Pedobacter sp. W3I1: one gene and its partner. The protein of the gene in region 2 interacts with the protein of the main gene of each other region in a pairwise test. Links are inferred from orthologs where the notes say so. Each region holds a gene or a part of one and is shown on either strand. Other genes may lie near its edges.

What was found.
Region 1: the proteins of tpiA (region 2) and pepT interact in binary tests that used the Escherichia coli proteins (3 or more experiments, as listed by UniProt). The link is inferred for Pedobacter sp. W3I1 from one-to-one orthologs.

The regions. Positions count from the first base shown.
Region 1 is NZ_JAUSXN010000001.1:526,871-530,121, forward strand. Bases 26-2,937 are described here. They hold pepT (peptidase T), read right to left. Parts: upstream 2,153-2,937; coding sequence 899-2,152; downstream 26-898. Other genes in these bases: QF042_RS02280 (aldose 1-epimerase family protein), read right to left, coding at 26-359; QF042_RS02285 (hypothetical protein), read left to right, coding at 511-840; QF042_RS02295 (hypothetical protein), read left to right, coding at 2,212-2,937. Outside these bases: more of QF042_RS02280, read right to left, coding at 1-25; more of QF042_RS02295, read left to right, coding at 2,938-2,943; QF042_RS02300 (M14 family metallopeptidase), read left to right, coding at 2,973-3,251. UniProt on the Escherichia coli protein: Cleaves the N-terminal amino acid of tripeptides.
Region 2 is NZ_JAUSXN010000001.1:2,775,729-2,778,954, forward strand. The notes cover bases 1-2,887. They hold tpiA (triose-phosphate isomerase), read left to right. Parts: upstream 1-1,006; coding sequence 1,007-1,768; downstream 1,769-2,887. Other genes in these bases: QF042_RS11595 (putative sugar nucleotidyl transferase), read left to right, coding at 1-959; prmA (50S ribosomal protein L11 methyltransferase), read left to right, coding at 1,768-2,607; murC (UDP-N-acetylmuramate--L-alanine ligase), read left to right, coding at 2,754-2,887. Also shown: more of murC, read left to right, coding at 2,888-3,226. UniProt on the Escherichia coli protein: Involved in the gluconeogenesis. Catalyzes stereospecifically the conversion of dihydroxyacetone phosphate (DHAP) to D-glyceraldehyde-3-phosphate (G3P).

The DNA of each region.
Region 1 (3,251 bases), 2.2 Mb from region 2 along the record:
TTTCTATCTATTAATCGATACCTCAGTTTCAGCTCAAAATAAAAAGGATATACCTTTAAGGTATCTTCGTTTTGGGTTAACGTAAAAACAGCTTCGGTTTCACTTATTTTTTCGAAATTAAAAACATGATCGCGGGCGAAACCATGACGGGGTAGCTCGTAGTTTTTACCCTGGTAAGTAAAACTGTTGTTTTTTAATGAGCCAACAATAGGAAATAAAACCGGACTGTGTTTTGCCCAATATTTAGGATTGGCATTCCATAAATATTCGAGCTTGGTTTCTTTACTAAATAAGCCTTGAAGTTCTGCGCCTTTAGCCGCCAAGCTAACTTTTATATAGTCGTTTTCGAGAGTTATCATTACCAGCTAAATTAGCAAAAAGATGTGCTTTAAAAACATCTTTTTTATTAATTTTGATCACTACATAAAGCTTATTAATGAAAAAGCTTTATGCTGTGTTTATTTTATTATCCGCGCATTTACTTCGCTCAAAAACAAAATTAGAAAACCTATGGCGATAGATTTAACAAAATTATCAAATGCAAAAGTAAAGGCCGCTATTACCGCTTTGCAAAAAGGTGATGAAAAAACATGGTTTCCTTTATTTGCTGCCGAGGTTGCCTTTTACGACGACGGGAACCAGATGAAATTTAATAATTTCTTTAAGAAAGCGCTGGGCCATGAGCGTTTTACCAGTATAGATAAAGTGGAGAACAACGGATTGGAAGTGTATGGCCATTTCCACTCGGACCAATGGGGCAATTTTAAAACCTATTTTAAATTTCAGCTGAATAAGGAAGGAAAAATAGCGAGGTTGGATATTGGACAAGCTTCTTATTAGTCCTGAGTCCTTATCAATCGATGATTAGACTCAAGACTATTGACTCAAGACTTTGGACTTATCCTTTCTCTTCCCAGATACAAGCGATATTAATAATGGTTTGTACAGCTTTTTCCATATCCTGTACGCTTACCCATTCTTGTTTACTATGAAAGGCATGTTCTCCGGCAAAAATATTGGGGCATGGTAAACCCATGTAAGAAAGTCGCGAGCCATCGGTTCCACCACGGATACTTTGTTGTTTGGCCACCACACCGGCTCTTTCAATGGCTTCAATACCATACTGCACAATTTTAGGATGCTGATCTAAAATCGGTTTCATGTTGCGGTATTGTGCTTTAATATGAAGCTTGTAGGTAGATTTTGGATACTTTTCCATTACCTTTTTTACGGTTTCTTCCAAAAATTGTCCATGTTCGGCTAGTTTCTCATCGGTAAAATCTCTGATGATAAACTGTGCTTCTGCCTCTTCTACCTGTCCGTTCATGCTTACCGGATGGATAAACCCTTCTTTTTGATGTGTTGATTCTGGAGTAAGTGTATCCTTTGGCAGCGAATCTAAAATTTCAGCAAGGATCTTAATGGCACTTTCCATTTTTCTTTTTGCAAAGCCCGGGTGTGTACTTACGCCATAAATTTTAAGGGTAGCACCATCCGCAGAAAAGGTTTCATCTTCAATAGAGCCTAATGTTTCCCCATCTATGGTATAACCAAAATCGGCACCTAATTTTTTTAAATCAGCTTTGTCTACACCACGGCCTATTTCTTCGTCAGGAGTAAAAAGAAGCTTTATGGTTCCGTGTTTTACCGCTGGGTTTTTCATTAAAAAGGTGGCCGCTTCCATAATTTCAGCTAAACCTGCTTTATTATCGGCACCCAATAAAGTTGTTCCACTTGCCGTGATAATATCGTTACCAATCTGGTGCTTCAGGTCTGTGTGTTCAGACAGTTTTATTACAATATTGTGATCATCAGGCAGAATTAAGTCTTGTCCTTGATAATTGTCATGAATAATCGGTTTAACATTTTCACCACTACAATCTGGTGAGGTATCCATGTGTGAACAGAAGAAAATTACGGGTAACTGCTTGTTTGTATTTGATGGGATTGTACCATACACATAGCCGTTATCGTCCATTTCGGCATCAGAAATGCCAATTTCTAACAATTCCTGAACCAATTCTTTGCCTAAGTTCTTTTGTTTCAGGGTTGATGGACAGGTAGGAGAATTTGGATCAGATTGGGTATCAATCTTCGTATATTTTATAAACCGCTGCTCGAGTGATTTGTTAAAGTTGGTGTATGTACTCATAATTCAAAGGTAAAAGTTATAGATATTCGATAAACATATTATTTTTGTAAAAAAACGATATGATTTTTAATTTGCTGAGAGCTACCTACATAACCCTTCTGCTTGTTTTTATAGGAAGTTTTTCTTTTGCCCAATCCAATTATTTTAAAATGTCGTACGGTTTTGGAGGAGGAATAAACAAATCTTATACTGATGTGTACAAGGGAAGTTTTGGTTACACAGCTTATGGCGTATTCGATTATCATATCACTCCATTTGTAACCCTGGGTTTAGAGGGGCAGTATGGCATGGTTCAGGGCGGAGATATAGAAACCGATCCGCATAACCGTCAGTTTGTAAACCAATATACCGCCATTACAGCCAATATAAAGCTAATGCTTGGTGAAGTGGTGAATTACGATAAAAGCGAGTTTTTATACAACATGAGGGGTTTGTACGTGGGCTTGGGCATTGGGGCTGTTAACAATAACATTACCGATATTGTAAGGTATAAACCAAGCTGGGCAGCATACGATCCTGGCTATGGGCCTTTTCCGGGTAAAGATAAAAGCTTGAACCTAATGGTACCCTTAAACTTCGGTTTTAATTATTACATTAATGATGGATACGGTTATATGCGGTATATCATCAATATCAATGCACAATCGAACTATACTTTTGGCGAGGGTTTGGATGGTTATAACGATTCGAGCGCCAAGTTCGAGAACTATTCGCCGGATGTTTACAACGTTTATACCATAGGCTTTAAATATATGTTTGGGACAATTAAATCTTATCGTAAAACACTTTAATAACATCATTTCATTTCTTAGATTTAAGCATGAGAAAATTCTTTGTGTTTTGTTTGCTCTCCATGAGGTTAAAAGCTACGGCACAAAAAACGCCTTTCGAATTAAGCGGTAAAATAGAGACGACCACTTACACCGCTGCAATAGCCTATTACGAAAACCTGACTAAAGCCTATCCGGAGGCCAAATTATTCACCTATGGAAGTACAGATTTTGGTAAACCTTTGCATGTATTGGTTTTATCGCGTGACCGGGTTTTTGATCCTTCGGAAATTAGAAAGCACGACAAAAGGATTTTATTGATCAACAAT
Region 2 (3,226 bases):
CTGTTTGTCCGGATGAAGCTTTACTTAATGCCCTAACCGGGCTTAAAGCAGGCGAGGTACTTTATAAAAGAGATGTCGTTATCGCATATATAGCAGATCAGCATGATTTAGAATCAGTTAAATCATTACGACCGGTTGAATATAAAGGTGATTTTATCCAGATTGTTTATCCAGAACATATTTTCGGAAATAATCCGGGTGAAATCAGAAAAGATTTTAAATTGTTAACCGAAGGACGTACCTCTGCAAAGATAAGTGGTACCAACCAATTGCTTGGTGATGATGTTTTTTTCGAAGAAGGTGCTCAAGCCGAATGTAGTGTGTTAAATAGTACTTACGGACCTATCTACATCGGTAAAGATGCTGAAGTTTGGGAAGGTAGTTTGATCAGAGGATCTTTTGCTCTTTGCGAGAATTCATCAATAAAAATGGGTGCTAAAATTTATTCGGGTACTACAATCGGCCCGAATAGCCGTGCTGGAGGAGAAATTAACAATTCGGTAATTTGGGGCAATTCGGCTAAAGGTCACGAAGGGTATTTGGGTAATTCGGTAATGGGTGAGTGGTGTAATATTGGAGCCGATACCAATAATTCGAATTTAAAAAACAATTACGCCGAAGTAAAACTTTACGATTACGAAAGTCAAAAAATGCGTAATACCAATCTGCAATTCTGTGGTTTAATTATGGCCGATCACTCCAAAAGCGGTATCAATACGATGTTTAATACTGGTAGTATAGTTGGTGTTGGAGCTAATGTTTTTGGTGCAGGCTTCCCACCCAATCATATACCCGATTTTAGCTGGGGAGGTGCCAGTGGCTTCGATACCTATAAATTGAATAAAATGTTCGAAACAACCGAAAAGGTATTTGCACGGAAAAATATAGCTTTTGATGAAGTAGAAAAGGATATTATTACTAAAGTATTTGAATTAACTGAATCGTATAGACGATTTTAATATAAAACCTGATCTGAAAAGATCAACCAAGCATTAAATAATACAAAATGAGAAAAAAGATTGTTGCCGGTAACTGGAAAATGAACTTAGATTATAACGAAGGTGTTTCGTTGTTCAGCGAAATCGTAAATATGGTTAAAGATGAGCGCAAAGGCGATCAGCTGGCTATTATTTGCTCACCGTTTATTCATTTAAACAGCTTGGCAAAATTGGGTGGTGACGATGTTAAAATTGGCGCTCAAAATATTAGTGATAAAGAAAGTGGTGCATATACAGGCGAAACTTCAGCTAAAATGGTGAAATCTGTTGGTGCAGAATACGTTATTTTGGGTCACTCAGAGCGCAGGCAATATTTCGCTGAAAGTGATGCTTTGTTAGCTGAAAAAACTAAAGTTGCTTTGGCAAATGGTTTAACGCCAATTTTCTGTATTGGCGAAACTTTAGACGAGCGTAACAACGGCAGTTATTATGAAGTGTTAAAAAAACAATTGGTAGAAGGTATTTTTAGTTTAACTGAAGAAGACTTTAAGAAATTGGTTATTGCTTACGAGCCAGTTTGGGCTATCGGTACAGGTTTAACCGCTTCTCCAGAGCAAGCGCAAGATATTCATGCTTTTATCCGCAGTGAAATTCAAGCTAACTATGGTTTTAATGTGGCTGATGATACAACCATTTTATATGGCGGTAGCTGTAATCCAGGCAACGCTGCAAGTTTATTTTCTCAAAACGATATTGATGGCGGTCTAATTGGTGGTGCATCATTAAAATCGCGCGATTTTACAGATATTATTAAAGCATTAAATAGCTAATGCAATACATAAAAGCAATATTTACATTCAAAAGTATCGAAGACTATCAACAGGATCTGCTTATCAGCGATCTTGCCGATTTAGGTTTCGATACTTTCGAAGATAGTGAGGGCGGTTTTACGGCTTTCGTAATCAAGGATAATTTTAATGAGCAGGAATTAAAAGAGCTCCTGGCGAATTATAGTGAAGAATTTGCAACAACGTATACTTTAGAAGATGTTGCCGACGAAAACTGGAATGCCGAATGGGAAAAGAATTTTAGTCCGCTAATTATTGATGATGTGTGTTATGTGAGGGCAACCTTTCATGAACCACAGCCATCATATCCTTATGAGATTGTAATCGATCCTAAAATGGCTTTTGGTACTGGTCACCACCAAACTACTACAATGATGATGCAGTATATTTTAGCTGCCGATTTAAAGGACAAAAACATCCTCGATATGGGCTGCGGCACAGGTATCCTGGCTATTCTGGCTGCAAAACTAGGCGCTAAAAGTTTAATGGCTATCGATTATGATGATATCTGTTACGAAAGTACCATAGAAAATGCTGCCCTTAACCAGGTAGATAATTTAAAGGCACTTTGCGGGAGTAAAGAGGTGATTCCTAACGAAGAATATGATGTTATTTTTGCCAATATTAATAGAAATATCCTTTTAGATCAGATTCACCGTTATGCTGAAGTATTGAAAGCTGGGGGTAAAATTTTCTTCAGTGGATTTTATTTAGATCCTGATTTAGGAATGATTACCGCTGAATGTGCTAAATATGGCATCAAATACGTTGATCATAAACAAAATGGCGATTGGGTTGCGACCCAGTTTGAGAAAAAATAAGGATTGAATTTTGAATGTGTGAATGATAGAATAATTGAAATGAGTGAGTTTATTGGCTTATAATCATTTATACCAAGTCTCATTTCCTAATTCATTAATTCCCCATTCAATCATTCTCTAATTCAATCACTCAATAATTAATTTACATGCGCATACATTTTATTGCGATTGGTGGAAGTGCAATGCACAACCTGGCTATCGCCTTACATAAAAAAGGTTATCAGATTTCAGGCTCTGATGATGTGATTTTTGAACCTGCAAAATCCCGTTTAGATAAATATGGCCTGTTGCCTGCTGAAATGGGCTGGGATGAAAATCGCATTTCAAACGATTTAGATGCTGTAATTTTAGGCATGCATGCCCGGATCGATAATCCTGAATTGTTGAAAGCTCAAGAATTAGGTGTTAAAATCTATTCTTATCCTGAATACATTTACGAGCAAAGTAAAAATAAATTACGCGTAGTGATTGGTGGTAGTCATGGTAAAACAACGATTACCAGCATGATTTTGCATGTGCTGAATTACTATAAACGCGATTTCGATTATCTGGTTGGTGCACAGCTGGCTGGTTTCGAAACCATGGTGAAAGTTACGGAAGAAGCACCGGTAATAATTAT